DNA from 2 places in the Janthinobacterium lividum genome. Region 1 is predicted to be linked to the other one. Evidence: predicted binding sites of a transcription regulator. Region 1 holds the regulator's gene; the other holds the start of a gene.
What was found. Region 1 encodes sigma-54, which starts transcription at its own class of promoters, with help from an activator protein. Its sites were predicted from a motif close to TGGCANGNAANCTGCTTT; they were not measured.
Positions count from the first base shown of each region.

Region 1 (4,222 bases):
GCTGGACGCCGATTTCGTCTTCGACGTGCGGGCCTTGCCGAATCCCTATTACGACCTGGCGCTGCGCCCGCTCGACGGCCGCGATGCGCCCGTGATCGCCTTCCTCGACGCGCAGCCGAGCGCGCTGGAACTGCTGGCCGACATCCGCGCCTTCATCGAGAAATGGTTGCCGTCATTCAAGTCCGACAACCGCAGCTACCTGACGGTGGCCCTGGGCTGCACGGGCGGCCAGCACCGCTCCGTGTACATGGCGGAGCGGCTGGCGCAGTATTTCGGCCCGAATGAACGCGTCGTCCTGCGCCACCGCGAACGCAGCTAATTAGTCGAGGTGGCGCAGCGGATGCGCCGCGGCTGGCCAGACGGTGGCAAAGAAGCGCGCCACCATGGCCGCATCGACGTCGTCCAGGCTGGCAGGGTTCCAGCGCGGTGCATTGTCCTTGTCGACCACCAGCGCGCGCACGCCCTCAAGCACTTCGCCATGTTCGAAATTGTGGCGCACCACCGTGCGCTCCAGGCGCAGGCAATCGGCCACGCCCAGGTGGGCGCCCCGCTGCAGCAATTCCAGGGTCACCGACATCATCAAGGGCGAACGCAGGCGCATGGCCGCCAGCGCCTTGGCCGCGAACGCGCTGTCATCCTGCGCCAGCGAGGCCATGATGGCGGCCACGGAAGGGGCGCCGAAATGGCGGTCCAGCGCCGCGCGCGCCGTGGCCAGGGGAGACACCCCCGCCTCGGCCTGGAAAGGCGCCGCCAGCGCCTTGATAGCCACCGGCAAGGCATCTCCCCGCGTCGATTCGAACAGGTCCAGCAGCGCCCCCATCTGCGCCTCAGGCACGTAGACATCGGCCAGCCCCGTGTACAGGGCATCGGCCGCGTTGATCGTCAAGCCCGTCAAGCCCAGGTACAGGCCCAGCTGGCCGGCCAGGCGGGATAGAAAATAACTGCCGCCCACGTCGGGAAACAAGCCGATATTGACTTCCGGCATGGCCATGCGCGTGCGGCCCGTCACGATGCGCAGGCGGTTGCCGGGCCCGGCTTGCGCCACGCCCATGCCGCCGCCCATCACCACGCCATCCATCACGGCAATATACGGTTTCGGATAGAAATGAATAACATGGTTTAAAGCGTATTCTTCCGTAAAGAAATCCTCCAGCAAGGCGCTGCCGCCTTGCGGCGTGGCCAGGCCCGCATCGTAAAAGAAACGGATGTCGCCGCCGGCGCACAGGGCTTTTTCACTGCTGGAGCGGATCACCACGGCGTCCACCTGCGGATCGTCGCGCCAGGCCAGCAGGGCCGCGCTCAGGGCGCGCACCATCTCCAGCGACAGGGAATTCAAGGCTTTCGGACGGTCGAGCACGATATGGCCCGTGCGGTTGCGGATGGAAGTCTGGACGAAGTCGCTCATGGCAGGCAGGAAAGAAGTGAAAGTGCAAACATTTTAGCCCCTGCGCGGCGAACATTGCGCTCAAAAGGTCCAGGCGCAAAAAAGGGCGCAAGATGTGCGCCCTTAGTTGATCACAACTGCTGGAAGCGGGTGGCCTTAGACGGCGACGACGGCTTCTTCCTCGGAGTTGTCTGGCAGATGCTTGATCGCCTCTTTACCGTGCCCTTGCACTTTGGTTTTGTATTTCATCACTTGCCTATCGAGCTTGTCGATCAGGGTATCGATCGCGGCGTACAGGTCGTGCGCCAAGCTTTCCACATAGACAGTCTTGCCGCTCAAACGCAGGTTGACTTCAGCCTTTTGACGTTTTTCTTTCTCTTTGAGGTTATCCACGGTCAGAATCACGGCGATATCGATGACTTGATCGAAATGACGTTTCACGCGCTCCAGCTTCGTTTGTACGTATTCACGGATGGCTGGTGTCACTTCGAGATGATGTCCGCTGATGGTGAGATTCATACACACTCCTAAAGATGATCGGGTTCGTGCGGTCCATCCTATCCGGCCCGCAGAGGAACCGAAAAAAACTTACAAACACTTACGCAGGCTCACTGGCGGAATTTTCAACGCTTCCCGGTATTTGGCAACAGTACGTCGCGCAATCACCATGCCTTGTTCCCCCAGCATGTCCGCAATCTTACTGTCGGATAAAGGATTTTTAGGGTCTTCTGCTCCTGTCAGTTGCACGATCAATGCCCGTATCGCCGTCGATGACGCTTCGCCCCCCGCTTCGGTGGCGACGTGGCTACCAAAGAAATATTTCAACTCGAACATGCCGTGCGGGGTCAGCATGTACTTTTGAGTTGTTACCCGCGAGATAGTACTCTCGTGTAAACCCAGTGTATCAGCTATTTCACGGAGCACAAGGGGACGCATGGCAACGGCCCCATGCGAGAAAAAGTTCTTTTGTCTTTCTACTATCGCCTGCGCCACGCGCAGGATCGTGTCGAAGCGCTGGCGCATATTCTTGATCAGCCACTTGGCTTCCTGCAACTGTGCGCCCATGGCGCCCTCGCCCTTGCCCTGCTTGAGCAAGTTGGCGTACATGGCATTGACGCGCAGGCGCGGCATGACATCGTTGTTCAGCGTGACTTGCCAGCCATTGCGCGCGCGCTTGACGACGACGTCGGGCACCACGTAATCGGACACGTCCGAGGCGAACACGGCGCCCGGATGCGGATTGCACTGGCGAATCACCGTCTGCGCTTCGCGCAAGTCTTCATCGTCGCAATCGAGGGCTTTTTTCAGCTTGTTGAAATCGCGCTGGGCAAACCAGGCCAGGTGCTTTTCCACGATGACGAGGGCCATGCGGCGCGTCACCATGGCGATGTGCGGCAAACGCTTGATTTGCAGCGCCAGGCATTCGGAGGCATTGCGCGCGCCCACGCCGGGCGGATCGAAACTTTGCAAGAGAGACAAGGCCGTGCGCATCTCGTCAGCGTCGATTTCCAGCTCTTCCGGCAGGCGCGCCAGGATGTCGTCGAGCGACTCTTCCAGGTAGCCATTGTCGTCGAGCGCATCGATGATCAGCTCGACCAGCGCGCGGTCGCGCAATTCGAGTACCGTCACGCGCATCTGCTCCATCAGGTGTTCGCGCAGGGTACAGTGATGGGCCTCCAGTTGCGGGCGCGAATCCTCGTCGTCGGGCGCCTTGCCGCGGCTCGCCTCGCTCCAGTCGCTGTCGCCGCCATCCGCGGCGGCAGGACCCTCGCCGGCATCGCCGTCAAAGGTTTCCGCTTCGGCCGGCGCTGTGGGCGCTTCCTGGCCTGGCGGCTGGGGCGGCGCTTCGGCCGGCGCTGCCGTGGAACTCAAGGCGCCATCGGACAGCAGGCGCAGCGAGCGGTCGAGCGGATCATCGAGGCGCTCGAGCAAGGGATTGTCCGTCAGCAATTGCTCTAGTTCCTGATGCAATTCCAGGGTAGACAATTGCAACAGGCGTATCGATTGCTGCAACTGCGGCGTCAGTGCCAGGTGCTGCGAAGTGCGCAGCTGCAATGATTGTTTCATTGGCTTACATGCGGAAGTGTTCGCCCAGATAGACCCGGCGTACCGACTCGTTCGCGATGATGTCGTCGGGGCGTCCCGACGCCAGTACCGAGCCCTGGTTGATGATGTAGGCACGATCGCAGATACCCAGCGTCTCGCGCACATTATGATCGGTGATCAGCACGCCGATATTGCGCTCCTTCAAGAAACGCACGATGCGCTGGATCTCGATCACGGCGATCGGATCGACGCCGGCAAACGGTTCGTCGAGCAGCACGAAACGGGGATCGGTGGCCAGCGCGCGGGCGATTTCCACGCGGCGGCGCTCGCCACCGGACAGGGACAGGGCCTGATTCTCGCGCAGCTTTTCAATCTGCAAGTCAGCCAGCAATTTATCCAGGCGCACCTCGATCTCGGCCTTCGTCAGCGGACGGCCTTCGACGGTCTGAATTTCCAGCACGGCGCGGATATTGTCTTCCACCGTCAGCTTGCGGAAGACGGACGCTTCCTGCGGCAGGTAGGACAGGCCCATCTGCGCGCGGCGGTGGATCGGCAGGCTGGAGATGTCCACGCCGCTGATATCGATGCTGCCGCCATCGGACGGCACCAGGCCGACGATCATGTAGAACGAGGTGGTCTTGCCGGCGCCGTTCGGGCCCAGCAAACCCACCACTTCGCCGCATTCGACTTGCAGCGAGACATCATGCACGACTTGCCGCTTACCATAGGTTTTTTGCAGCCCGCGAACGATCAGGGTGCTGCCGCAACGAGTATTGTCCATTATTTCTTTCC
Region 1 is NZ_CP139976.1:810,501-814,722, reverse strand. Features, by position in the region: gene rapZ (RNase adapter RapZ) at 1-319, shown strand, start outside; gene U0004_RS03595 (enoyl-CoA hydratase/isomerase family protein) at 320-1,405, opposite strand; gene hpf (ribosome hibernation-promoting factor, HPF/YfiA family) at 1,541-1,903, opposite strand; gene U0004_RS03585 (RNA polymerase factor sigma-54) at 1,973-3,451, opposite strand; gene lptB (LPS export ABC transporter ATP-binding protein) at 3,456-4,211, opposite strand; gene lptA (lipopolysaccharide transport periplasmic protein LptA) at 4,211-4,222, opposite strand, start outside.

Region 2 (4,222 bases), 210 kb from region 1:
GAAGGCCAGGGCAGCCACGTCGCCCGCTTCCATCGAGGAACCGGCATTGAAACCGAACCAGCCCACCCACAGCAGCGACGCGCCGATCATGGTCATCGTCAGAGAGTGCGGTGCCATCGATTCGCGGCCGTAGCCGACGCGTTTGCCGATCATGATGGCGCCCACCAGGCCGGCGACAGCGGCATTGATGTGCACCACGGTGCCGCCGGCGAAGTCCAGTGCGCCTTTTTGCCAGATCCAGCCCGCTTTCAGGGCTTCGCTGGCCGAGGTGGCGGCGCTGGTGATCAGGTCAGGCCCGGTCCAGAACCACACCATGTGAGCCGCTGGCAGGTAGGCGAACGTGAACCACAGCACGACGAAGGCCAGCACGGCGGAAAACTTGGCGCGCTCGGCAAAGGCGCCGACGATCAGTGCGCAAGTGATGGCGGCAAACGTGCCCTGGAAAGCAACGAAGACGAACTCGGGAATGACGACGCCCTTGCTGAAGGTGGCGGCGGCGGCAAACGTACCCTTGGCCGGATCCCAGATACCATTCAGGAACAGGCGGTCGAAGCCACCGAAGAAGGCGGTTTTTTCCGTGAAAGCGATCGAGTAGCCGTAGATACACCACAGCACGATGACCAGCGCGAACACCATGAACACTTGCATCAGCACCGACAGCATGTTTTTCGAGCGCACCAGTCCGCCGTAGAACAGGGCCAGGCCGGGGATCGTCATCAAGATCACCAGCAAGGTGCTGATCATCATGAAACTGGTGTCGCCCTTGTTGGCGACAGGCGCGGCGGCTGGTGCTGCAGCAGCGGGGGCCGGAGCGGCGGCGGCAGGCGCTGCGTCAGGAACCGGCGTGACGGCGGGAGCGGCGACGGCCGTGGTTGTGGCCGCCTCCGTCTTGGCGGGCGCATCGGCAAAGCTTGGCGTGGCAATGCCAAACGCACACAGGCAGGCTATCCCAGCTAGCAATTTTGTTATATTTTTATGCATCAATATTCCCCTTAGAGCGCTTCGTTGCCGGTTTCACCGGTACGGATGCGGATGACCTGTTCCAGGTTGTAGACGAAAATCTTGCCATCACCGATTTTACCGGTACGCGCGGCACCTTCGATCGCTTCGATGGCCTGGTCGACAATGGCGTCATCGACGGCCGCTTCAATCTTGGTCTTTGGCAAGAAATCAACGACATACTCGGCGCCACGGTAGAGTTCCGTGTGGCCTTTCTGGCGGCCGAAGCCCTTGACTTCCGTGACGGTAATGCCTTGCACATTGATAGCCGACAAAGCTTCGCGTACTTCGTCCAGTTTGAACGGTTTAATGATTGCAGTAATCATTTTCATGGCAGTCTCGCTTAAAAGGTTTTGGACACGGTCAGCACGAGACCGGATTTCGCCAGATTCTTGCCGTTCGGAGCCAGCGATACGTTATTGGCCTTGACGGCCGCCAGGGAAACGGTCGCCACGCCGAAGTCCTTGGTCACGCCAATCTTGTAATCGCTGTAGCTGAGAGAATCATTGTGCTCGACCTTCTGACGTCCGACATGCAGGTTCAGCATGTAGCCATCATGCACCTCGACGTTGGCACCCACGTCGAGGTAGCCGCTGTTCTTGCTGTCGGCGACACCGAACAGATTCGTCGTCGAATGCGAGTATTTGACATATATCGGGCCATAGCCGAGTTGGCCGTACAGCTCGAAGGTGTTGGCATTGGTGCTCAGTCCATTCGAGGGATAGAAATAGTACAGGCCGCCCACGTCATAGGTAAAATCCTTGCTGATCTCGCCCCGCTTGCCGCCGTAGATATCCCATTCCAGATTGGTGTCGCCGCCGCCATCCTTGATCCATTTGATACTCGACAACCAGGTGCCCACATACAGGCCCGTCGGGTTATGGGTATAGTCGGCGCCGCCGCTGATGGCCGGTTTCAAGCGGCTTTGCGACAGGCCGCGGTAACGGTAGTCGCTGGTCAGCGCCACGTTATAGCTCACCACGTTATCAGGCACGGCTTCGGCCGCAGCAGGCGCCGCCACTGCATCCTGGGCCATGGCGCTACCGCACATGGCGGTCATGGCCAGCGTCAACGCTGCAGCTAAAGTCATGTTCTTGGACAGATTCTTCATGGCGATTCCCTTTTATTGAACTTTTAAAGCGGTTGAGGTTTAAAATCTTGGCTGGAGATCACAAAGCGTTCATACCTTCTTTAGCAGAATACGTGCCAGCTCCATTGCCACCTTGACAGGTGCGTTTCCGGCCACACATACCCTACAAGCCTCTGGGCATGCGGGTACGGGCTGCTAAAGCATTGTGAATTTGCCCAGATTCGCACCAGATTAACGCCGCTGTGCACCGCAATGGTGCGATGCACAGGCCGCACCATAAAAGGACTGACCATGGACATGAATACCTTCTTTAACGATTTGCAAGGCAAGATCCATCAAGCCATCGAAAACTCGCCGGCCAAGGATATCGAGAAAAACGTGAAGTCGATGATGACCCAGGGCTTCGCCCGCCTCGATCTCGTCACGCGCGAGGAATTCGATATCCAGGCGCAAGTACTGGCCAAGACCCGCGCCAAACTGGACGCACTGGAATTGCGCCTGATCGAACTGGAAACGCGCCTGAACGACACCAAGGCGTAAACTGCGGCCGGCAGGGCCCGTTATTGACGGCCTTGCTGGCATACCTCAAGCCTGGCGGCGTTTCTAGCGCTAGACTGATCCTGCCCGCGCCCGCGCTACAGGGGAGTCTGATGAGCCTGGCCGTCCTGAAAAGCCGCGCCCTGGCCGGCATGGAGGCGCCCGAGGTAAGTGTCGAAGTCCACCTTGCCAACGGCTTGCCTTCGTTTACGATTGTCGGCTTGCCGGATACGGAAGTGAAGGAATCGCGCGACCGTGTTCGTGCCGCGTTGCAAAACTGCGGCTTTGAAATGCCGGCGCGGCGCATCACGGCCAATCTGGCACCAGCGGACTTGCCCAAGGAATCGGGCCGCTTCGACTTGCCCATTGCACTGGGCATCCTGGCCGCCTCCGGCCAGTTGCCGGGCGATCAATTACATCACTATGAATTCGCGGGCGAACTGTCGCTCTCAGGCCAGTTGCGCCCCATCCGCGGCGCCCTGGCCATGACCTTTGCCATGCAGCGCAACCAGTCGGGCGCGCCACGCGCCTTCATCCTGCCGCAGGCAAACGCGGACGAGGCCGCTCTCGTCGGCGATGCCTGCATCTATCCCGCCCACAGCCTGCTCGAGGTCTGCGCGCATTTTGCCGCGCACGCCAGCCAGAACGCCCTGCAACGCCACCAGCCCGTGCTGGTAGCGCACGCTTTTCCGTATCCCGACTTTGCCGACGTGCAGGGGCAGCAGCAGGCGCGGCGGGCACTGGAAGTGGCGGCAGCGGGCGGTCACAACGTCTTGATGGTGGGGCCGCCAGGCGCAGGCAAGACCATGCTGGCCAGCCGCTTTCCCGGCGTGCTGCCGCCCATGAGCGATGAAGAAGCGCTGGAATCGGCTGCCGTGCATTCGCTGGGCGGCCACTTCAAGGTGGAACACTGGAAACGGCGGCCCTATCGCTCCCCGCACCAGACAGCATCCGGCGTGGCACTGGTGGGTGGCGGCAACGTACCGCGCCCGGGAGAAATCTCGCTGGCCCACTGCGGCGTGCTGTTTCTCGATGAAATTGCCGAATTCCAGCGCCGGGTACTCGATGTGCTGCGTCAGCCCATGGAATCGGGCGTGATCAGCATTTCACGCGCGGCCCGCCAGGCCGAGTTTCCTGCCCGCTTTCAACTGATCGCCGCCATGAATCCCTGCCCGTGCGGCTATCTGGGGCACGCTTCCGGCCGCTGCCGCTGCACGCCAGACGCCGTGCTGCGCTATCACAATCGCCTGTCCGGCCCGCTGCTCGACCGTATCGACCTGCAGATTGAAGTGGCCGCCATGCCGCCGGCCGCGCTGGGCCGGCAGGCCGGTGCCGGAGAATGCACGCAGCGGATCGCCACGCGGGTAGCGGCAGCCTATGCCTTGCAGCTGGCGCGCCAGGGAAAATCGAACCAGCAGCTGAGCAACACGGAAATCGAGCAGCATTGTCGCCTTGAAAAGCATGGCGAACAGTTGCTGCATGGCGCCATGACGCGTCTGCACTGGTCCGCGCGCACCTATCACCGGGTACTGCGCGTGGCGCGCAGCATCGCGGACCTGGCGGGCAGCCCGGCCATCGTGCAGCCACATGTTGCCG
Region 2 is NZ_CP139976.1:1,015,964-1,020,185, reverse strand. Features, by position in the region: gene U0004_RS04555 (ammonium transporter) at 1-981, opposite strand, end outside; gene U0004_RS04550 (P-II family nitrogen regulator) at 993-1,331, opposite strand; gene U0004_RS04545 (TorF family putative porin) at 1,343-2,110, opposite strand; gene U0004_RS04540 (accessory factor UbiK family protein) at 2,381-2,629, shown strand; gene U0004_RS04535 (YifB family Mg chelatase-like AAA ATPase) at 2,740-4,222, shown strand, end outside.
Region 2: the regulator sigma-54 is predicted to act here: its motif matches at 2,191-2,208, upstream of U0004_RS04545 (TorF family putative porin).